3 regions of the Mesorhizobium sp. MC2-1-1 genome follow, and region 1 is predicted to be linked to each of the others. Evidence: riboswitches for the same ligand, from Rfam matches in the RefSeq annotation. Region 1 holds a riboswitch; each other region holds the start of a gene.

Region 1 (7,454 bases):
TATGCCGCTCTATTCGCGCCTCGGCCCCTACCCGCTTGCGCTGCTCGACAACGCCGCAGTCAGCCGCAAGCGCGCAGTCTTTGAATATTGGGCGCACGAGGCGTCGTTCCTGCCTGTCGAGACCTACCCTTTGATGCGCTGGCGCATGCAGCGCGCCGAGCAGGGCGACGAGATGTATCTCGGCCTCGCCAAATGGGGCCGTGAGCGCAAGCCGATGATCGACGAGATTTATAAGGAGGTAGTCGATCGCGGGCCGATCGCCGCGTCCGACATCGAGGGCCACAAGGGCAATGGCGGCTGGTGGGGCTGGAGCGAAGCCAAGCACGCTTTCGAATGGCTGTTCTGGGCCGGCCGCATCACCACTGCGTACCGGCGCGGCTTCGAGCGCTACTACGACCTGCCCGAGCGCGTTTTGCCGCAGGCGGTGCTCGACCTGCCCGTACCCCCGGTCGAGGACGCGCATCGCGAATTGCTGCGCATCTCGGCCCGCGCCCACGGCATCGCAACCTACGGCGATCTGCGCGACTATTTCCGCCTCGCACCGGGCGATACGAAGGATCGCATCGAGGAACTGGTCGAAACGGGCGAATTGCTGCCGGTGAAGGTCGAAGGCTGGGACAGGACTGCCTATCTCCACAAGGACGCGCGAATTCCGCGCCGGATCGAGGCGCGCGCCCTGCTCGCACCCTTCGATCCCGTCGTCTTCGAGCGCACCCGGACCGAGAAGCTCTTCGGCTTCCGCTACCGCATCGAGATCTACACGCCGGCCGAAAAGCGCCAGTACGGCTATTACGTGCTGCCCTTCCTGCTCGGCGACCGGATCGTCGCCCGCGTCGATCTCAGGGCCGACCGTCCGGCCAGCGTGCTGCGCGTCCACGCAGCCTATGCCGAAGCAGGCGCACCGCCTGAAACCGCCGCCCAGCTCTTCGACGAGTTGCAGCAGATGCAGGCATGGCTCGGCCTTGAGGCGATCGAAGTGACGCCTGCCGGCGACCTCGGACCGGCGCTGCTCAGCGTTGCCGCTGCCGAGCGCTCTTGACATCAGCGAAAGGCTACAGTCGTCTGACAAGGTTTTGTCGGCCTAAGTTCGAAGGATGGCGTCGCAAGAGGTTCTCGACCTGATTCACGAGGCGTTGATTGCGCATGAGATCGGCGCCGTCCGCGGACAGAACGATGTGACGCTTGAGCTGGAGGACCTTCGCTTTGAGGCCGAGATTTTCGACAGAGAGCAGCGGGAAGCAACAACCTGGCTTGTCGTCGAAATCCACATCTTCTCACCGTTGCTTGGATCTCAGCCTGTTATCGAATCCTTCGTTGGGATGGGCGAAACGCGTCAACAGGCGATAGTCCAGGCATTTGGAAAGTTTCTGATCGGCGTATTTCACGTGCTGATCGAGGGCTTGGCGAAACATGTTTGCGAGAACATGCAAGCCGAGATCGAATTCTGGCGTCGAAACGATGCCAGCTGGAAGGTGTATAGTGGGCCCGTCATTACTCAGGCCGTGACGGAATGCACGCTTAACCGGACATTTCCGGCGTTCTACGCCCAGCTGGAAAAACTGTTCTCCACAACCGTTCGCCCCGGCAGTCATTTTGCGCGGGTATTCGTGGCAAGCCACGGCGGACAACTTGTAGGCAAGGAAGTTCTGCTGGATAACGAAACATGGCCGGAGGCCCAGGAACTACTCGTCGGCTGGGACTGGCAGCACGGCGATAGGTACCAGGCATTGCGCCAGGTCATTCTTGCGTTACCGGAAGACAGACCGGTTGCGGCGAGCCGTTGGGCGCAGCTCGGCAAGAAAATTTTGCGGCGCTGATTGCAACTGGCCGACATCGCGGTGTCGTAGCCGCGCGTTGACACTACCGCCTGCAAAAGCCTAAATCCGCTCCAGACGGTCCCCTACCCGCAACGGCAGGGGCCAAGAGGGAATGCGGTGCGGGTCAAAACCCAAATCCGCGGCTGTCCCCGCAACTGTGAGCGACGAGCCTCGGCCGAAAACCACTGGGGTATTCCCGGGAAGGCGGCATTCAGGGCGACGACCCGCAAGCCAGGAGACCTGCCGTCTGAGACATTAGGTATCCGAATGCCCGGCGGGTTTTCCGGGCAAGGAGCATGGTTTTGGATCGCAACGGCAGTTTCCCGGCAAACAGTGCGGATATTTCGTCCGAGCCCGACACGCTGGCCGGTGTAACCGTCATCGTCTGCTCCTCCTGCCGCGACGAGACCGGCTCGGAAGCGCATCCGCGCGCCGGCGCGCTGCTGGCCGAAGACACGCGCCGCGCCGCATCGGCCGAAAACATCCGCATCCGCACCGTCGAATGCCTCGGCAATTGCAAGCGCCGGCTGAGCGCCGCGCTGCTGCGCGACGGTTGCTGGAGCTACGTCTTCGGCGATCTGGGTACCGCCAGCGGCGCCGACCTCGTCACCGGCGCCAAACTCTTCGCGACTTCGACCGACGGCCTGATCCCCTGGCGCGGTCGGCCCGATTCCCTCAAGCGCGGCCTCGTTGCCCGCATCCCACCCCTCGACATGCTGAAGGACTGACCATGACCGCCTCCGTTTCCCGCGTGCCCTGCACCGTCGTCACCGGCTTCCTCGGCGCCGGCAAGACGACACTGATCCGCAACCTAATCGAAAACGCCAAGGGCAAGCGGCTGGCGATCATCGTCAACGAGTTCGGCGATGTCGGCATCGACGGCGAAATCCTGAAAGGCTGCGGCGTCGACGCGTGCCCGGAGGAAAACATCGTCGAACTCGCCAATGGCTGCATCTGCTGCACGGTCGCCGACGATTTCGTGCCGGCGCTCGACCAGATCCTGTCGCGCACGCCCAAGGTCGATCATATCCTGATCGAGACCTCAGGCCTCGCTCTGCCGAAACCGCTGGTCCAGGCCTTCCAGTGGCCGACGGTGAAGAGCCGCGTCACGGTCGACGGGGTCATAGCCGTCGTCGATGGCCCGGCGCTCGCAGACGGTCGCGTCGCCTCCGACATGGATGCGCTGCAGGCACAGCGCGCGGCCGACGATTCGCTCGACCATGACGATCCAGTCGAGGAAGTTTTCGAGGACCAGATCGCCTGCGCCGACCTGATCATCCTGTCGAAGAGCGACCTCATGGACGCTGCCGGCTCGGCGCGCGCCAACGCCGTCATCGGCGAGCATGTGGCGCGCGCTGTCAAGGTCGTACCGACCACGCAGGGCAAGGTCGACCCTTCCGTGCTGCTCGGCCTCGGCCTTGCCGTCGAGGACGACATCGAGAACCGCAAGACCCATCACGACGACGAGCTCGACCATGAGCATGACGATTTCGATTCCTTCGTCATCGACATCCCGTCGATCGCCAATCCAGATGAACTGGCCAAACGCGTCGCCCTTGCCGCCGAGCAGGAAAACGTGTTGCGCGTCAAAGGCTTCGTCGAGGTTGGCGGCAAGCCGATGCGGCTCCTGCTGCAGGCCGTCGGCCCTCGCGTCAACCATTACTATGACCGCGCCTGGACGGCCGATGACGACCGCCGCTCGCGGCTCGTCGTCATCGGCCTCAAGGGCCTGAACCGCCCGGCGATCGAACAGATCCTTGCCGGCTGAGGCAAATCCAGACCGCAATGCATATCCTCGCCACCACGTCCGCTTCGCTCGATAATCTCGCCGAGCCGATCGACCTCAGGCAGACGCCTGCGGATGTCGTGGCCCTGTCCTTCACCGACAGCGATCTCGCAGGTTTGGCCACAGCCTGGAAAGCGGATGCCGCGCGGTTGCCGTCGATGCGGCTGGCGCCCCTTCGCGACCTTCGCCACCCCATGTCGGTCGACCTGTGGATCGACAGCGTCGCCCGCCATGCCAAGGTCATCCTCGTCCGCATCCTCGGCGGCTATGAATGGTGGCGCTACGGCTGCGACCAGCTCGCCGCGGTCGCGCACCAGCGCGGCATCAAACTGGCGCTGCTGCCCGGCGAAAGCCATGACGAGGACCAGCGCCTGATCGAGGCATCGACCTTGCCGCGCGCAGAACTCGACGCCCTGCTCGGCTACTTCCGCGAAGGTGGCCCGGCGAACATGGCGGCGCTGGTGCGAAGGCTGGCAAGGCTCGCCGGATCGGAGACGGCGGCGGCCGAGCCGGTCGGCGTGCCGAGGGCGGGATACTATCAGCCAGGTATCGGAGCCGTAGAGAAGCCTGAGCTTTCAACCGTCGGCTCTCCCGTCGTCCCCATCCTCTTCTACAGGTCGATGCTGCTTGCCGCGGACGTCGCGCCGATTGACGCACTGGCCGAGGCCTTAGATGCGCGAGGCGTAGCCCCTGTGCCGATCTTCGTGTCCAGCCTGAAGGACCCGGCGTCTCTCGCATTCGTCGAGAACGCGATCGCCTCGCTGACGCCATCGGCCATTGTCACCGCAACCGCCTTCGCGTCCGGCGCGGAACCTGGCGCCGAAACCCTGTTCGACCGCGCCGCCGTGCCCGTCTTCCAGGTGATTGTCGCTACAACGCGGCGCGAGGTCTGGGAAAAGAACCAGCGCGGCCTGGCGCCGGCCGATCTCGCCATGCATGTCGTGCTGCCCGAGCTCGACGGCCGCATCCTGGCGGGCGCGATCTCGTTCAAGGGCGAGGTCGAAACCGATCCGGCGCTGGCCTTTCGAGCGTTTGCGAACCGGCCGGAAGCGGATCGCGTCGCCCAGGTTGCCGGGCGCATCGCTGCCTTTATCCGCCTGCAAAGGACGCCGCGAGCCGAGCGCAGGCTTGCGATCCTCATTCCGGACTATCCGAGTGCGCCCGGCCGGACCGGATACGCCGTCGGGTTGGATGTGCCGTCCAGCGTGCTTGCCATGCTGCATGACCTGAAGGAACAGGGCTATGCGGTTGAAGGGATTCCTCAATCGCCGCGCGCGTTGCTGGATGCGCTGGAGATGGGCGGCGTTCAGCTCTCGCTGACGGACTATCAGTTCTTCTCGAAGGGGCTGCCGGCGGAAGCTGCGGCGGCGGTCGAAGCCGCTTGGGGCAAGGCAGAACGTGGCGCGACAGGACGCGAGCCTTCGCAGCCAGCGGGCGAAACGCGCTTCCCCTTCCGCGCCGCGACCTTCGGCAACATCACCGTGGCGCTCGCCCCCGATCGCGGCCGTTCGGCCGACCGCCGCTCCGACTACCACGACCCGACGCTGCCCCCACGCCACGAACTGATCGCCTTTGGCCTGTGGCTGCAGAAGTCGCTTGGCGTGCATGCCATCATCCATGTCGGCGCCCATGGCACGCTGGAATGGCTGCCGGGCAAGACCGTCGCGCTCTCCGACAATTGTTTCCCGGAGATCGTCACCGGCTCGCTGCCGGTCATCTACCCCTTCATCGTGTCCAATCCCGGCGAGGCGGCGCAGGCCAAGCGCCGCATTTCGGCTGTCACGCTCGGACACCTGCCGCCACCACTGACCGCCGCCGGCCTCGACGAGGCGCAACAAACGCTCGAGCGGCTGGTGGATGAGTATGCCCAGGCCGACGGGCTCGACCGACGCCGCCGCGATCGCCTGGCAAAGCTGATCGTCGAGACGGCGCGGGAAACAGGGCTGGCCTCGGAAGCCGGCGTCGCCAAGACCGATCAGCCCGATGAAGCGCTGCGGCGCATCGACGCCTGGCTCTGCGACCTCAAGGATTTCGCCGTCAAGGACGGGCTGCATGTCTACGGTCGCGCACCGGCGGACGAAGCCGATCCGCTGCGCCGGCAAAGCGCCGATGCGGAGAAGGCAGCCCTGCTTGCCGCGCTCGAAGGCCGCCACATCAAGGCCGGACCGGCCGGCGCGCCGGCGCGCGGCCGCGCCGATGTGCTGCCCACCGGCCGCAATCTGTTCACATCCGACCCGCGCACCATGCCGACACCGACCGCCTACGACCTCGGCCATGCCGCGGCGGAGGAGGTGGTGCGCGGCTACATGCAGAGCCACGGCGATTGGCCGCGCTCGCTGGTCATCGATCTCTGGGGCTCCGCCTCCTTGCGCACCGGCGGCGAGGAAATTGCGCAAGGGTTGGCGCTTATGGGCTGCCGCCCCCAATGGGATGCCGCAACCGGCCGCGTCACCGGCATCGAGGTGCTGCCGCCAGCCACGCTCGGCCGCCCGCGCATCGACGTCACCTGGCGCATTTCCGGCCTGTTCCGCGACATGTTCCCGACCCAGATCGCGCTGATCGACGCCGCCGCCAACGCCGTCGCCGGCCGCGATGAGGACGATTCCCAGAATCCGCTTGCCGCCGCTACACGCGCCGAAGGTAAGATCGGTCCGCGCATTTTCGGTACCTCGCCCGGCACCTATGGCGCCGGCGTCGAGGATTTGCTGTCGCGCGGGGAGTGGGGCGCGCGCGAGGAGATCGGCCGCGCCTATCTGGACGCCACCTCGCATGCCTATGGCGGCGCCGACGGCGAGGCGGTGTCGGCGCCCGGCGCCTTCGAGGGCCGCATCGCCGAGGCTGACCTCCTAGTTCACACCGGCGACGATCCGGGCCGCGACATTCTCGAAGGCTCGGCCGACGTCGCCTTCATCGGCGGCTTTTCGGCAGCGCTTGCGGCACTCGGCAGGAATGCCGACGTGATCGTGCTCGACACGACCGATCCGAAAAAGCCGAGGCCGCGTTCGGTCGGCGAAGCGGTTTCTCGCGTGGTGCGTGCACGCGCCGTCAATCCGCGCTTCATCGCCGGCCAGATGCGCCACGGCCCGCGCGGCGCCTCGGAATTCGCCGAAACGGTCGACCGCCTGGTCGGTTTCGCCGAAACCACCCATGCCATTCCCGGCGCCCTGATCGAGGCCGTGCATGACGCCTATATCGGCGACGCCGACGTCCGCGCTTTCCTTTTGCGCGAGAACCCCGCCGCCGCGAAGGTCATCGCCGAGCGTTTCCTCGCTGCGCGCCGTCGCGGGCTCTGGCATCCACTCCGGAATTCCATCGACGACGATCTCGCGGCCTTGATCGCCGAGGCGCAGGGAGTCGCGGCATGAACGCCTTTTCACGACGCGGCGCCTGCCCTGCGCTGAGCGCGCCGATGCAAACCGGCGACGGACTTCTTGTGCGGCTCAATCCGGTCACTGGAGGGCTTGCGCCCAACTTGCTGATCCGACTCGGCGAATCCGCGCTGCGCCACGGCAACGGCATCATGGAAGTGACTGCGCGCGGCAGCCTGCAGATTCGGGGCCTGACGACGGAAAGCGCGCGGCTGCTGGCGGCCGAGGTGGATGCCCTGGGCATCGCGGTGCGTAGCGGCGTCCCCGTCGAGTTCGGGCCGCTGGCGGGGATCGATCCGCAGGAGACCGCGGATCCGAGACCGCTGGCTGAGCTGGTCGCAGTGGCGATTGAAGAGGCCGGGCTGGCGGGAAGGCTTGGGCCGAAGGTGTCGGTGATCGTCGACGGCGGCGGGCAACTGACCATGGACGCGGTGACGGCTGACGTAAGGTTGAGCGCAGTGCGGACCACCTTTGGCGTCCAGT
Region 2 (7,454 bases), 1.6 Mb from region 1:
CGGCGCAAGCCGACCCGTATCTTCACCTACGGCCTCGGCCGCGTCGAGGACCTGGCCGGCATAGCCATCGTGCTTATCATCCTGGGTAGCGCGCTCGTCGCCGGATATGAAGCGCTGAACCGCCTGTTCAACCCGCATCCGATCCAGTTCCTGGGCTGGCTCGCCGCGGCAGGCGTCATCGGCTTCCTCGGCAACGAGGCGGTGGCAGTCTTCCGTATCCGCGTCGGCCGCCAGATCAACAGCGCGGCCCTGATTGCCGATGGCTACCACGCGCGCACGGATGGCCTAACCAGCCTTGCCGTCGTCGTCGGTGCGGTCGGCGTCTGGCTCGGCTACCCGCTCGCCGACCCGATCGTTGGCCTGCTCATCACCGTCACCATCCTCGGCATTGTCTGGCAGTCGGCGCGCTCCGTGCTGACGCGCATGCTGGATGGCGTCGAGCCGGGCCTCGTCGAAGAGATTCACCACGCCGCGGAGCATGTCGCCGGGATCGACAAGGTGGTCGACGCCAAGGCTCGCTGGCTCGGTCACAAGCTGTGGGTCGACGTGGAGATCGCGGTCAATGACGGGCTGCTGCTTGCCGCGGCGAACAACATCGCCGCATCGCTCAAGGCCGAGCTCTTCGCGCATATCCCGGCGCTCGACGTCGCAACGGTGCGCTTTGCCGCGCCCGTGGCCGCGGGCGGCGACCATCACGCGCCGGATCCGTTCCTGGTGTCGGGCAAGCTGGCCAGCGGGCTGCTGGAGATCGTCGGCACGCCACAGGGCGAGCGCATGCGGCTGCGCCTCTCGCGCCACGCCGAGGGCCTTCGGGCGAACGTCGCCATCGAACGCGCCGGCGGGGCCGTGGAAACCCTGCCGCTGTCCCCGGTCGGCGGCGACCACCACTACCTGCAAAGCCTGGTCGCGCCGGCCGAGCCGCACGAGTTCAGCGCCAGGCTGCAACTGGCGGCCGGTGCCGACAGCGAGGACCTGCCTTTCGCCATGGCGGAGCCGGAAGGGCATCACCACGAACACGAGCGCGGATGAGACGGCACTCTTTGCGCGCCGGCGCGGAATCTGCCTGATTACGACGGCTCAGATTACCTGATGCTGATCAGCGCCGTGCCGGCGATGGCCAGAAGCGCTCCGGTCCAGGCGACCATGGTCGGCCTTTGGCTGCTGCGCAGCCACACCATCGGGAGGATGATGACCGGCGTCATCGAGGACAGCGTCGAGATGATGCCGACATTGCCGTTGCGCAGCGCGGCCATCAGGCAGGACATGCCTAGCGAGGTGCCGACGAAGGCGGAAAGCACGGAGAGCCCGACCGTGCCGAACTGGACGGCCTCCCGCTTGCCCCTGCCGAACGGCGTCGCGGCGAGCGCGATGAACAGGATCGCGGCGAGGCCGGAGCGCAGCGCCATCGCGCTGAACGGCTCGACGCCGGCGGCCATTGCCGGCCGCGCCAGAAGGGTGCCGGTCGCCTGGCCGAGCGCCGTGACTACGCCGAGCACGACGCCTGGTCCGAGGCGCCCTGTGAGCGGCGGACCCGGCGCGGTGCTGACCGGCACGGTGGAAGGGGTGACGACCGGCATCGCCGGCGCCATCTCGCCGCGCTTGAGGAACCGCCGCGGCATGCCGATCGCAAGCACGATGCCGGCAAGCACCAGCGCCACGCCCAGCGCCTGCCAGCGGCTGATGGTTTCGCCGAGCACGAGATAGCCGAGCGCAAGCGCGAATGGCGAGGTGAGCGAGAAGAGCAGCGCCGTGATGCGCGGTCCGACCGAATAGATGGTCGCGAAATAGGTCGTGCTGGCGATGCTGATGCCGGCGAAGCTCGACCCCGCAAGCAGCCAGAACTCCCTTGGTCCGATCGTGTGCCAGCCGCCGACCGCCAGCGACACCGAGCCGGTCATCACGAAGGTCGCGAGCATCTGCCAGCGGGCAAGCTGGAGCAGGGGAACGCGGCCCTTGAGCTCGCTCAGGAACATGGAACTCAGCGCGCTGCATATTGCAGCGGTGACGGCGAAGGCTTCGGGGGCGAACATGGCTGCTGGCGGCTGCGAATCCGGGGGCCGGACAATTGACGATGCTTACGCCAGCGCGCGGCGATGCGCTAGCCGGACTGGCGACGGCCCGCTGCAGGCGTGGGCGTGGACCCAGAGATGCCAAGAATTGGTCGAGGACGACTGCAGGCATTGCTCGGACATGAGAGCGAAGGGCGAGTGCCCGTCGCTTCCAGGGCGTCATTCCGGCATGGGGACGCTACAGGCGCTCTATTGCATGGCTGCGGGGTTCATCCACAGGAACTCCCAGACATTGCCGTCCGGGTCTTCTATATGGCGATTGAACATGAAACCGAGATCCTGCGCCGGGTTGGGATCGGCGCGGCCGCCGGCCGCAACGCCTTTCTCGATTACCGCATTGACCGCGTCCTTGCTGTCGACGGTCAGAGCGATCAGCATCTGGCTCTCGCGCTTGGCGTCGCCGATCGGCCGGGCCGTGAACTGGCTATAGTGTTGATGGGTCAGCAACATGACCCCGATCGATTCGGAGAACATGATCGAGCTGGCCTGGTCATTCGAGAACTGCGGGTTGAGCGTGCCGCCGATCGCGAGATAGAACTCGGTCGCCGCCTGCAGATTGCGCACCGGCAGATTGAGAAAGAGCATCTGAGTCATCGGGTTGAACCTCCGTTTATTGACGGGTACTAGTCAGTCTAGTACTGTCGTGACGGCTATCATATGGGAACGGTACCGTCTAGTACCGATCGAGAGGTGCCATGAAAATTGCCGTTGAGACCAGATCGGCCCGCAAGGATCGTGAGATCATCGAGGCGGCGACGGCCTCGTTCATCGCCAAGGGCTATGATGGGACCAGCATGGAGGAGATCGCCACCAGGGCGGGCGCTTCCAAGCAGACCGTCTACAAGCATTTCAAGGACAAGGAGACGCTTTTCACTGAAGTTGTGGAGTCCACCGCCTCCCAGACCAATGACGTTGTCGAGTCCGTGACGATGCTGCTTTCCGAAGCGAAGTTCCTGGAGGGCGGCCTGCAGCAGCTTGCCCGCCGATTGACCACCGCACTGATGAACGACGAGTTGCTGAGGCTCCGGCGTCTGATAATCGCCAATGCCGATCGGATGCCCCAGCTTGGCCGCAGTTGGTACGACAAGGGCTTTGAGCGTATGCTTGCCTCGGTGGCGGCGTGCTTTCAAAAGCTCACCAGCCGAGGCCTGTTGCAGACCGGCGATCCCCGTTTGGCGGCCAGCCATTTCTTTGGCATGCTGCTTTGGATCCCGATGAACGAAGCCATGTTCACCGGAAGCAACCCGCGCTCGAAGGCCGACCTCGAGCGCCACGCCGATGCCTCGGTGGAAGCATTCCTTGCCGCCTATGGGGTCCGGTCGAAGTAGTCGCGAGGCCTGGCGCGACCTGCGCGGCGCAACGAGCCGCGTTGGTTCATATCTCGACGCAATCGACCGGCCCGATTCGGTTAAACCGCGCGTACCCGTTTTGCGCCGAAGATCGACCACGCAGCCGTCATCAGCGCCGCCATCGTGACCAGCAGCACCGCAAGGCTTGGCAGGTGGAAGAAGATGCTCCGCCAGCGCGGCTCGACGACCGCGCCGGTGCTGAAGGCCTCGCCGCTATACTGGCACAGGATCCAGGACGCGCCGCTTCGCACCATGTCGACGTCGATATCCGAGATCAGCGCCTTCGCCTGGCGTTCGGCTGAGGGCATCGTCGCCATGTAGGCGAGCAGCGCCTTGGCCGTGGCCAGATAGGCGTGGCTGCATTCGTTGAAGGGGCTTTCCTCGTCGCCGATGCTTCCCGGCATCAGGCCCCACAGGCAGTAGGTGAATTGCAGATTGCCGTGATTGTAGAGCCGCCGGAAGGTCGGGTCGGTCACGGTCTGGCGTTGCGCAAGGTCGAGGATTTCGCCCCGGTAGCGCGCGATCACAGCCATCTGGCCGTGGGTCAGGCTGGGGATCTGGATGCCCGGGGGAGGCGGGGCCGAAGACCCGCTATGCGCCTCGGCCGGAATGGCGATCAGAAGTGACTGCCAGATCGCCAAAAAGAAAATGGCCGCCAGGGCAAGGAACCGTGGCGGCCAACGCATGGGTTTCAGGCGTAGCGGCGGGCAGGGCCGCGCTGGTCGCGCGCGGCGACCAGGCGCTCGACAACCGCGCCGAAGCCGAGCCCGACGACGGCCCACAGCACGAGCTGCATGCCGAGCGAGGCGACGCGGAACTGCCACAGCACCGTCGCCGAGAAGTTTTCCGGCACTTCGTTGATGTCGGGCAGGGCTGCCTTCACCAGTGCGAAGACGACGAGGAAAGCGAGGCCCGCGACGATCGAAGCGTTCCAGGCGCCGAGTTGCTTCCACAACCGCTGCGCCAGGCCGACCGCCGCCACCATCGCCGCGATCGAGACCACGATCATGATGAAGAACAACTCGGTTCGGTAGGCGATCGTCTCGGCGTTGCCGACCGCCGGCGGGTTCGCAGGGTATTTGAGGCTGGGAACCACGATCACGGCAAGGAAGCCGAGCAGCGCGATGAGCGCCGAAGTGCCGCGCGGCCCGAGCGAACCAAGCCGGCCATAGGCATAGGCAAAGACCAGCGAGAACAATCCGCCGAGCGCCGCGCCATAGACCAGAACGCCGGTTGCGAGACCGATGCCGGCCTGCGTTGCGCGGCTGACCATCTCGGGCTCCGGCGCCTCGCCGGACGCCTGGGCCTGCTGCTCCTCGAAAGCGATCGCCTTGTCGACCTGCGGCTCGCCATAGACGCGCGCGAAAGCGAATGCGAGCACCCCGGCGACCAGCCCTACAAGCATGCCACGCAGCAAGAGTTTTCCGACCATGTCACCAATTCCTCCAGGCAATTCCAGGAAAAGTGCGAAGCGATTTTCCGCCCGGAATTGCGTCAAGCCAATCGAGCAATTCCAGGAAAAGTGCGAAGCGGTTTTCCGCCGGGGATTGCGTCAAGCCAATCGAGCAATTCCAGGAAAAGTGCGAAGCGGTTTTCCGCCCGGAATTGCGTCGAAACAACCAGGCAATTCCAGGGAAAAATGCGTAGCGGCTTTCCGTCCGGAATCGCGTTGGATCAGATCGAAAAGCGGGGTCGGCGATGCCGAGCCGCTTTAATGGCAGGGGAAGCCGAGCAGGTGGCGGCCGTCATGCACGAACTCGTGCACCGCCGTGCCACGGATCAGCGACGTCGCGCCTTCTTCCGCGCCGACGAAATAGATCGCCAGCATCAGCATCAGGCCAGCGAAGATGGCCCAGGGCAGAAGCTCGCGGACCGGGATTGCAACCGGGCCGTAGGTGGGGGCGAAGGTGGCGTCGGACATTTCGAACTCCTGTGGGATGCTGCGTCCCGTTGATCCAACCATGCTGCGGAATAAGGCCTGACTTTCGGCTGATGCCGATTACAGTGGCGCGACCGTGCCGGACTCGCACCGGCTTCCAATCCCGTATAGCGCTAAAACACTTGTCAGCACTTCGTTCGCCTGTCAACGACATGTAATGGCCGGCACGGCTTCGTGGGGCTTATTTTTCGCTGAGCCACGGAGTTTGGAATGTTCGCCCGCCTGACCATGATCGCAAGCGGAGCCACGCCCGGCATGCGCAAGGGCCGCTTTCCGAACGACGAGGCGCCGGAGCCACGCGCCTTCGAGCGCGCGGGCGCGCTGGCCGCCTCGCTGCGCCACGCCGGCCGCGCCTGGACAAGTCCGGCGCTTGCCGCGCGCAGGACAGCCGAGGCGCTCGGCCTCGACGCGACGGTCGAGCCGCTGCTTGCCGAGCAGGATTTCGCGCGCTGGGCCGGCAAAAGCCTCGAGGAGGTCCAGGCCACGGACCCGGAAGGCATGGCCGCCTGGTTCGCCGATCCGGACGCAGCACCGCATGGAGGCGAATCGCTCGCCGCGGTGGCCCGGCGCGGCGCCGCGCTGATGCAGCGGCTGGCCGGCGAGGGCGGCCACACCATCGCGATCACCCATGCGGCGCCGATCCGCGCCGCCATCGTGCATGTTCTGGGCGCCCCGCTCTCCTCGGTCTGGAAGATCGACGTCGAGCCGTTTTCGTTCACCGAGTTCCGCAGCGATGGCCGCCGCTGGGTGCTCCACGCCAGCGGCGTAGCTGTCGTCTGAACGGTCGGCGCGTGTTTTTCCCTCACGCGGATACTGCCAAGCTTCGACAACCGTCCGCACGTAATATCAAAGTAAGTGTTTCAGGAATCGCTAACGGAACGGAAACGCCTTGCTGCTATGGTGCGACCCCATGCGAGGAGAGCCTTGCCTGAGGAGCCCGCCTTATATGGCCAGTTATCCCGAGACCGAGCGTCGTCTTCATGCGCGCGAATTCGTGCTCAAGGAAGCCACCATCATTGCCGGCGCCGTCAGGATCGGCTGCTCGGTCAGGAACCAGCACGAGCAGGGCGCGGAATTGCGCGTCGCCGCTGATGCGGCCATTCCGGAACGCTTCCTGCTTGAAGTTCCGGCCGACGATATGGCCTATCGCGCCTTGGTGCGATGGCGGCGCAACGACCGCGTCGGCGTGGCGCTCTACAGCAACGCGCCGAAGGACTGAGGCGGGGTCGTCACACCATCTTCACTTGATTTCGCCCGGGCGGCGTGCAACCCAGCACGCGCGGAACGCTACCGGCACGAGCGCGTTCATTGCCGGACCAACAGGGATTCGCGAATGAGCAGGACAGCCGTTTGGGTGGCGCTGATCGCCATCGTTCTCGTGAGCCTCTACCTTCTGCAGGCCAATGGCATGATCAGATTTTAGCAACGCCGCGACCGTTTCGGCGTCAACAGCAGCGGCTCGCGCCGCAGCAGGGCTGGCTCACGGCTGCCTGTTCCTTCAGCCAGCGGTCACGCGGCTTGCAGCTTGCCGGCCGTGGCGAAAGCTCGACTTCGACCGCCTCGCCAACGAGGTTCGGCCGGGCTGCTCGATGCAGTTCCATCGGGCGCACGCCGTCGCTGACCTCGAAGGTCAGCTTCGCTGCCTGATCGAGCGCGACATGGTCCGCCACCTTGCGGATGATCGCCGCGAATTTACCGGCCGGCATATGGACCGGCCCGCCTTCCTCCACGTCCCACAGCTGGACGAAGATCTCAGACCAGGATTCCGGATTCGCCTCGCAATCCAGCGCCGAGAACTGCCCCACCTTAACCTCGGTGACATGGTATCCCGGCTTGACCGGCCGCCCGTCATAGCGGAACACCAGCGGCCGGTCCTTGTAGTCGGCCAACGCGTCCAGCAGGTCGCCGATGGTCAGGTCGGGTGGGTCGATAGCGGCGATGTTTTCCCAGTTGTCAGAAGACAGCATGTCGGCTATTCCTCATTTCGATATTTCAAGGATTATTGAATCGTGGATGAACGTCAAGCCTTGATCGCCTTCGGCGCGCTGTCGCAGGACACACGCCTGCGCCTGCTGCGCCTGCTGGTCGTTGCCGGAC
Region 3 (7,454 bases), 2.1 Mb from region 1:
GCTCTGGGCTTACGACTATGTCGATGAGCGTATCAGCGTCGCCGGTCCGCTGGAATCCTACAGACGGGCCGAGGTGGCGGAACCGGTGCTGGAAATCCTGTTCTGTCCGACCTGCGCCTGCGTGCTCGCCTGGCGCGGCCTGCGTTCCGACAAGAGCGGCCGCACCCGCATCGCCGTCAATGTCAGGCTCGCGCCGCCGGAGGAAGTCGCCGACCTGCCGATCGACCACTTCGACGGCCTGGATACTTTCGACGACCTGCCGCGCGACGGGCGCTGCGTGCGCGATATGTGGTTCTAGATTAGAAGACGGTGCGCGAAACCGGGCGCTCGACGGCCGGCGCCAGACCATCGATGCCGGAGGCTTGCTTGCGCGACGGTTCAACGGGAGGCGGCGGAGACGGCGGGGTATCCGGCAACACCACGAGCTGTGGCGCCTGCCTGTAGGAAAAGCCCCCGCGGATGTTACCCATCTTGCCGGCGACAATATCCAGCACCGCCTTTTCAAGGTTGCGGTCGTAACGCGTCTCGGCTGTCGCCGGCGCCGCCATGGACGCCAAAAGGATCATGCCGCACAGAAGCGTCTTCATTTTCTAACTCCCTGCCTGGCTTGAGGGTCTAGCAGGGCGCCCTTGAAAATCGGCCAAAAGACAGGGTAAGCGAACCGCCAAACCGAAGCGTTAACAAAAGCTTGAAGCCGGACGCCGGCAATTTGATTCAGGCAATTGATCTTTCGATTCAGGCGCGCTGCGCCTCAACGCCACGGCCAAGCGCGGCAAAGACGGTGCGCACTATGCCCGCCGAATCCAGGCCGGCGTCGGCATACATCTTTTCCGGTTTGGCGTGGTCGGTGAACACATCCGGCAGCACCAGCGGCCGCACCTTGAGGCCGCTTTCCAGCAGGCCCTCATGGGCAAGAAAATGCAGCACCTGGCTGGCGAAGCCGCCGATGGCGCCCTCCTCCACGGTCACCAGCACTTCGTGCGAACGGGCCAGCCGCCGGATCAGATCCTCGTCCAGCGGCTTGGCGAAGCGGGCGTCCGCGACGGTGGTGGACAAGCCCGCCGCGCCGAGTTCCTCGGCCGCCAACAGGCAATCCTGCAGCCGCGTGCCGAAGGACAGCAGCGCGACCTTGGTCCCTTCCTTCAGGACGCGGCCCTTGCCGATCTGGAGCACCGAACCACGCTCCGGCATGTCGACGCCGACGCCATTGCCGCGCGGATAGCGGAAGGCGATCGGGCCGTCATCATAGAACGCCGCCGTGCGCACCATATGCCGAAGTTCCGCCTCGTCGGCGGCGGCCATGACGACGAAACCCGGCAGGGAAGCGAGGAAAGTGGTGTCGAAAGCACCGCAATGGGTGGCGCCGTCGGCGCCGACGAAGCCGGCGCGGTCGATGGGAAAGCGCACCGGCAGCTTCTGGATCGCCACGTCGTGGACGACCTGGTCGTAGGCGCGCTGCAGGAAGGTGGAATAGATCGCGGCGAAAGGCTTGTAGCCTTCGGTGGCCAGCCCCGCGGCGAAGGTCACGGCATGCTGCTCGGCAATGCCGACATCGAAGGTTCTCTGCGGAAACACCTCGCCGAAGAGGTCGAGGCCGGTGCCGCTCGGCATGGCTGCGGTGATGGCGACGATGCGGTCGTCTTCGCGCGCTTCCTGGATCAGGCTCTCGGCGAAGACCTTGGTGTAGGCGGGCGCGTTGGCCGGCGCCTTGGCCTGCGCGCCGGTGATGACGTCGAACCTGTTGACGCCGTGATATTTGTCGGCCGCGGCCTCCGCCGGCGCGTAGCCCTTTCCCTTCTGGGTCACCACATGGATCAGCACCGGGCCTTTGCCGTTGTCGCGCACGTTCTTCAGCACCGGGATCAGGTGCTCCAGATTGTGCCCGTCGATCGGACCGATGTGGTAGAAGCCGAGCTCCTCGAACAGGGTGCCGCCGGTGACATAGCCGCGCGCATGCTCGACGGCGCGGGTGATGGCACGGTCGGCGCGCTTGCCGAGATAGGAGGTCAGCTTCTTGCCGAAATCGCGCAGGCCGAGATAGGCCTTGCCGGAGGCAAGCCTGGCCAGATAGGCGCTCATCGCGCCAGTCGGCGGCGCGATCGACATGTCGTTGTCGTTGAGGATGACGATGAGGCGGGCATCGAGCGCGCCGGCATTGTTCAGCGCCTCGAAGGCCATGCCGGCCGACATCGAGCCGTCGCCGATGACGGAAATGACATTGTTGCGGCGGCCCGACAGGTCGCGGCCCATGGCCATGCCGAGGCCGGCCGAAATCGAGGTCGAGGAGTGTGCCGCGCCGAACGGATCGTATTCGCTCTCGGCCCGCCGGGTGAAACCGGATAGGCCGCCTTCCTGGCGCAGCGTGCGGATGCGGTCGCGGCGGCCGGTCAGGATCTTGTGCGGATAGGCCTGGTGGCCGACGTCCCAGATCAGCCGGTCGTCCGGCGTGTTGAAGACGTAGTGCAGCGCGACAGTCAGTTCGACGACGCCGAGGCCGGCGCCGAGATGGCCGCCCGTCTGCGACACGGCGTCGATGAGTTCGGCGCGCAGTTCGGCGGCAAGCTGCGGCAGCGCGCTTTCGTCGAGCGTCCGCAAATCCGCCGGAATGCGGACCTTGTCGAGCAGCGGCGTGTCTGGCTTCACTCGGTCGCGTCCTGCTTCAATCGATCGAACACGGCGCTACCAGCAAATTGCGCCATAATCATGCGCGGCAATAGGCCGCCGGCCGGCGAATGTAAATGCGCGCCAGTGACGCGCGGGTTGAGCGATCCCTAGTTGTCGGGCAAAGGGATGAACTCTTCCTCATCGCCAGGAACGATGTCGAAGCGGCCTGTCTTCCATTCCTGCTTGGCCTGTTCGATGCGTTCCTTCGAGGACGAGACGAAATTCCACCAGATGTAGCGCTGGGAGCCCAGCGAGGCGCCCCCGAACAGCATGAAATGCGCGCCGCGTCCGGAGGAAACGACAATCTCCTCGCCAGGCTTGAACACCAGAAGCCGTTCGGCCGGGAAAACATCGCCGGCGATCGAGACCTCGCCGTCCAGCGTGTAGATAGCGCGCTCCTCGGCATCGGCCGGGATTTTCACGGCAGCACCCGCCGCCAGACGCAGATCGGCATAGAGCGTATCCGAGGCGGTCGCGACGGGTGAGCGCAACCCAGAGAATTCGCCGATGACGACGCGGCCGCTGACGCCTTCGGCATCGATCTCGGGCAGGCGGGCCGCCGCCGTGTTCGCGAACACCGGGGCAATCTCCTCCTTGCCGTCCGGCAGCGCCAGCCAGGTTTGCAGGCCGGAGACCGACATCGGCGCGCCGCGCAGTTCCTCCGGCGTGCGCTCTGAGTGGACGATGCCGCGCCCGGCGGTCATCAAATTCACGTCGCCCGGCGCGATCACCATTTCGGTGCCGAGCGAGTCGCGATGCCTGATCTTGCCGTCGAACAGGTAGGTGACGGTGGAAAGCCCGATATGCGGATGCGGGCGCACGTCGAGCGCGTGGCCGGCGCGCAGGATCGCCGGCCCCATGCGGTCGAAGAAGATGAACGGCCCGACCAGGCGGCGCTTTGCCGTCGGCAGGGCGCGACGCACCTCGAACCCCCCAATATCCTTGGCGTTCGGAACCACCATCAGCTCGATCTGATCGCAGGCGAAGGCGTCGCCGGGTTCGGGATCGTTTCCCGGAAAGAAACTCATGACTGCTCCCTCAAGCGAAGCGAAGCGCCGACCTGGCCTTTGCCTTGGCGGCCTCTTCCTCGCGGTTGCGCGGTTCTTGGTTGGTTTCGAGCGAGTCGATCAATTCGCGCGCGGCGGCCGCGATTGCCTCGACGGCATGATGGAAAGCATGCTCGTTGCGCTTCGAAGGTTTCGTCGAGCCGCTCAGCTTGCGCACGAATTGAAGCGCAGCGTCATGCACTTCGTCATTGGTCGCCGGCGGCTCGAAATTGGCCAGGGTCTTGATGTTGCGGCACATGGCTTGAACTCCTTACCTGCTTGCTCTGCCCACCACTCCAAATCAGTCGGCGTCCAGCGGCTCCGTTCCGACCGGCTTGCCGTCGCGCGACAGCCTGATCTTCTCGACCTTGTCCTCGGCTGCCTTCAGCAGCCAGTCGCAATGCGCCTTGAGCGCCTCGCCGCGCTCATAGATCCTGATCGACTGGTCGAGCGGGACGTCGCCGCGCTCCAGATCGTCGACGATCTTCTCCAGCGCGTCGAGCGCCTGTTCGAAGCTCATCGCCTTGACGTCCTCATTGCCTTCAACAGCCATGCTTTATCCCTTCATCAGCCGCCCGACATGGGCGGCGACTGAAAATGCCAATCCCTGCAGATCGTAGCCGCCTTCCAGCAAGCTGACGAGCCTGTTGCCGCTGTGGCGCCCGGCGCGCTCCATCAGCTGACCTGTCGCCCAGTCGAAATCGTCCTCGGTCAGGTTGATCTCGGCCAGGGGGTCGCGGTGATGCGCGTCAAAGCCGGCGGAAATGATGATCAGGTCCGGCGCGAACGCGTCGATCGAGGGTAGCACGCGCGACAGGAAGGCGTCACGGAAGACCTCGCTGCCGGTCCGGGGCGCCAGCGGCGCGTTGACGATGTTGCCGGCGCCGGTCTCGCTCCTGGCCCCGGTGCCCGGGTAAAGCGGCATCTGGTGCGTCGAGCAATAGAGAACCGACGGATCATCCCAGAAAATGTCCTGCGTGCCGTTGCCGTGATGGACGTCCCAGTCGACGATGGCGACGCGCTCTGCCTGATGCTTCTTCTGCGCGTAGCGGGCGGCGATCGCCGCCGTGTTGAACAGGCAGAACCCCATCGCCGTGGCCTTTTCGGCGTGGTGGCCGGGCGGACGCGCGGCCACGAAGACATTGTCGGCGCGCCCCTCGAAGACGTCGTCCACCGCCGCATTGGCGGCGCCGACCGCCGTCACCGCGGCCTGCCAGCTCTTCGGGCTGGCACTGGTGTCGGCGTCGATCGAGACGATGCCGTTTTGAGGGATCGCAGAGCGCACACGCTCGACGAAGTCCCCAGGGTGCGCATAAAGGAGCGTCGCTTCGTCGCCCTCCGGCGCCTTGACGCGTTCAAGTTCAGAAAAAGCCTCATCGTCCAGCACGCGCTCGATGGCGCGCAGGCGGTCGGGCCGCTCGGGGTGGCCGGGCGGCGTGAGGTGTTCCAGGAAGATGGGATGCGTGTAGAGACGGGTGACCATGGCGCCTAATCTAGGCACCCGCTGCGTGGATGACCATGTTCCAGCGCCGAATGGCTGGGGAAAATTGCGTCAGCCCATGTCGCCCGCGCCATTGGCGCGGCCCATGCTTCGCGGTAAGGTCCGGCCCGCTGCCTGGTGCCCGCGATGCGGGAGAATCGGGAACACGGTTGAACTCCGTGGCGTGCCCAACGCTGTGAGGGGGACCGCGCCGGCAAAGCCACTGTCGAAAGACGGGAAGGCGCCGGATGCGGGACGATCCCGAGCCAGAAGACCGGCCTGGCAGACATGGTCATCCGCATGGTCAGGCGGGTGATTGCTTGTCGCAAGGGGAAAAGCGATGACGGCAGCAGCGATCGCCGCGAGCGGCGATGATTTTGACCAATCGGCGCGCGAAGCGGTCTACCGTGCGATGTTCACCAGACGTGATGTGCGCAGCCATTTCACCGCCGAAGATCTCGATGACAGTGTGCTGGCGCGGCTTCTCATTGCAGCCCATCATGCGCCGTCAGTCGGCTACATGCAGCCGTGGAACTTCATCGTGATCCGCGACGCGGCAAGGCGCCAGCAGGTGCGCGACCTGTTCCTCGCTGCACGCAAGCAGGAACTGCCGGCGATCGAGGGGGAGCGGCAGGCGCTGTACAGGACGCTGAAGCTGGAGGGCATCTGCGAAAGCGCGCTCAATCTGTGCATCACCTGCGACCGGCAGCGGTCAAAGGACTCGCCGCTCGGGCGCTGGCACAATCCGGAGATGGACCTCTACAGCACCGTCTGCGCGGTGCAGAATTTCTGGCTGGCGGCGCGGGCCGAAGGTGTCGGCGTCGGCTGGGTGAGCATCATCGAAACCGAGGCTCTGAAGCAGCTCTTGTCGATCCCCGAGCATGTCACGCCGATCGCCTATCTGTGCGTCGGCCGCGTCTCGGCCTTCGCGCCGAAGCCGGACCTGGAAGCGCATGGCTGGGGCAAGCGCCTGCCGCTGCCAGAACTGGTAATGAGCGAGACGTTCCGCGGCGCCGGCGAGGCGCCGCTCAAATCGGCGATCGCGCGGCTTGGCGGCCAGTCGACGCCTTGATTGGTCGCCGGTCAAGCGGCCCGGGGCGTATCCCAGCGCGAGCCGCCACCGTAGGAGCCCAGGGCCTTGTCGCGCAGTTCCCTGAACTTGGACGACGCCTCGGCGAGGCGGCGATCCCATTCCGGATTGGGCGTCTGGCCTTCGATGGCTTCGAAGTAGACCTGCATCAGCGAAGCGATGGCGAAAGGCTCGATGAAGGCCGCCTTGAACGCCCAGGCAAAGACGATGGCCAGCACGAAGGCCCAACCGGCAAGCTGGCCGGGCATGACCCACAGGATCGCGGCCGCCGGTGCCAGCATCAGAAGGAAGATGACGAAGGACACGCCCCACATGATAACCGCCAGCCAGATGGCGTTCTTGACCATGTGCTTGCCGTTCTGAGCGTAAAGCACGACGCCTTGCCGCGCCGTCTCGAAAGGCGAATTCGAATTGATGCGGATATTGTAGCCGAGGATGATCTCATCGACATAGGTGAGTGACAGGCGGATCACCGTGTTGATGAAGCTGACCAGCCCGCTCAGGCCCGGAATCGGCAGGAAGGCTGCGATGCCGCCGATCAGGCCGGTAATTGCGCGGATGGCGCCCTTGACCAGTTGGTCGACGACGAAAAGGATGTTGGCCTCGGCGAAACGCTGGGTGACCACTTCCTTGGCATAGGCGATCTGGTTCTGGCCGTCAGGCACGTCGTGGCCGTCGATCAGATGCACCATGACGGCGATATGGCCGGCCTTCAGCACGTAAAGAATGTATTCGCGGATCCAGTAGACGGCGATCGAGACGACGCCGAAGCCGACCACGCCGCCCCAGAGCGCGAAGGACATCGGGCCGTCGGGGTCGGTCGAAATGTGACCGACGCCGTAGCCGACGCTGGCGCCCGTGCCGGTTGCCATGATGTAGGCGACCGTGATGCCGAAATAGACGATCATGCGAAAGACGATGAACGGCCATGTCCGCATCATGATGGACACAGACCTGGCGATGCTGAAGTCCCACATGCCCCGACTCTCCCACTCCAAGAGTTGGCGTTGGAGGATGCGCTGGCCCCGGCTATTGTCAATCGCGGCAGGATTGCGCCGGCCCGAAACCGGTGCACAACCCGGTGACTTGCGTGCTCAGGCGTGCGGTCAAACCCTCTTGTGCAAGCCTTCGAGCAGTTGCTTGAACGCCGCGATCGCCTTCTTCGAGGTCGCTT

Evidence for each region. A riboswitch is a leader RNA that binds a small molecule or an ion and turns the genes downstream of it on or off. The one in region 1 is predicted to bind cobalamin.
Region 2: another riboswitch for cobalamin. It lies ahead of ACR64R_RS04420 (CbtB domain-containing protein); the one in region 1 lies ahead of ACR64R_RS12495 (DUF1636 family protein).
Region 3: another riboswitch for cobalamin. It lies ahead of bluB (5,6-dimethylbenzimidazole synthase); the one in region 1 lies ahead of ACR64R_RS12495 (DUF1636 family protein).

The regions. Positions count from the first base shown of each region.
Region 1 is NZ_CP195205.1:2,482,632-2,490,085, forward strand. It holds gene ACR64R_RS12485 (winged helix-turn-helix domain-containing protein) at 1-1,039, shown strand, start outside; gene ACR64R_RS12490 (DUF6348 family protein) at 1,095-1,817, shown strand; cobalamin riboswitch at 1,877-2,079, shown strand; gene ACR64R_RS12495 (DUF1636 family protein) at 2,120-2,545, shown strand; gene cobW (cobalamin biosynthesis protein CobW) at 2,548-3,585, shown strand; gene cobN (cobaltochelatase subunit CobN) at 3,603-6,968, shown strand; gene cobG (precorrin-3B synthase) at 6,965-7,454, shown strand, end outside.
Region 2 is NZ_CP195205.1:894,887-902,340, forward strand. It holds gene ACR64R_RS04390 (cation diffusion facilitator family transporter) at 1-1,029, shown strand, start outside; gene ACR64R_RS04395 (DMT family transporter) at 1,083-2,030, opposite strand; gene ACR64R_RS04400 (VOC family protein) at 2,259-2,663, opposite strand; gene ACR64R_RS04405 (TetR/AcrR family transcriptional regulator) at 2,765-3,397, shown strand; gene ACR64R_RS04410 (hypothetical protein) at 3,478-4,104, opposite strand; gene ACR64R_RS04415 (CbtA family protein) at 4,110-4,850, opposite strand; gene ACR64R_RS04420 (CbtB domain-containing protein) at 5,130-5,339, opposite strand; adenosylcobalamin (AdoCbl) riboswitch at 5,340-5,483, opposite strand; gene ACR64R_RS04425 (histidine phosphatase family protein) at 5,568-6,137, shown strand; gene ACR64R_RS04430 (PilZ domain-containing protein) at 6,304-6,576, shown strand; gene ACR64R_RS04435 (DUF6428 family protein) at 6,803-7,324, opposite strand; gene ACR64R_RS04440 (ArsR/SmtB family transcription factor) at 7,367-7,454, shown strand, end outside.
Region 3 is NZ_CP195205.1:417,419-424,872, reverse strand. It holds gene ACR64R_RS01995 (GFA family protein) at 1-298, shown strand, start outside; gene ACR64R_RS01990 (hypothetical protein) at 300-587, opposite strand; gene dxs (1-deoxy-D-xylulose-5-phosphate synthase) at 736-2,643, opposite strand; gene ACR64R_RS01980 (pirin family protein) at 2,772-3,692, opposite strand; gene ACR64R_RS01975 (DUF2277 domain-containing protein) at 3,703-3,969, opposite strand; gene ACR64R_RS01970 (exodeoxyribonuclease VII small subunit) at 4,012-4,263, opposite strand; gene ACR64R_RS01965 (histone deacetylase family protein) at 4,267-5,193, opposite strand; cobalamin riboswitch at 5,310-5,487, shown strand; gene bluB (5,6-dimethylbenzimidazole synthase) at 5,531-6,262, shown strand; gene ACR64R_RS01955 (hypothetical protein) at 6,274-7,257, opposite strand; gene ACR64R_RS01950 (TetR/AcrR family transcriptional regulator) at 7,387-7,454, opposite strand, start outside.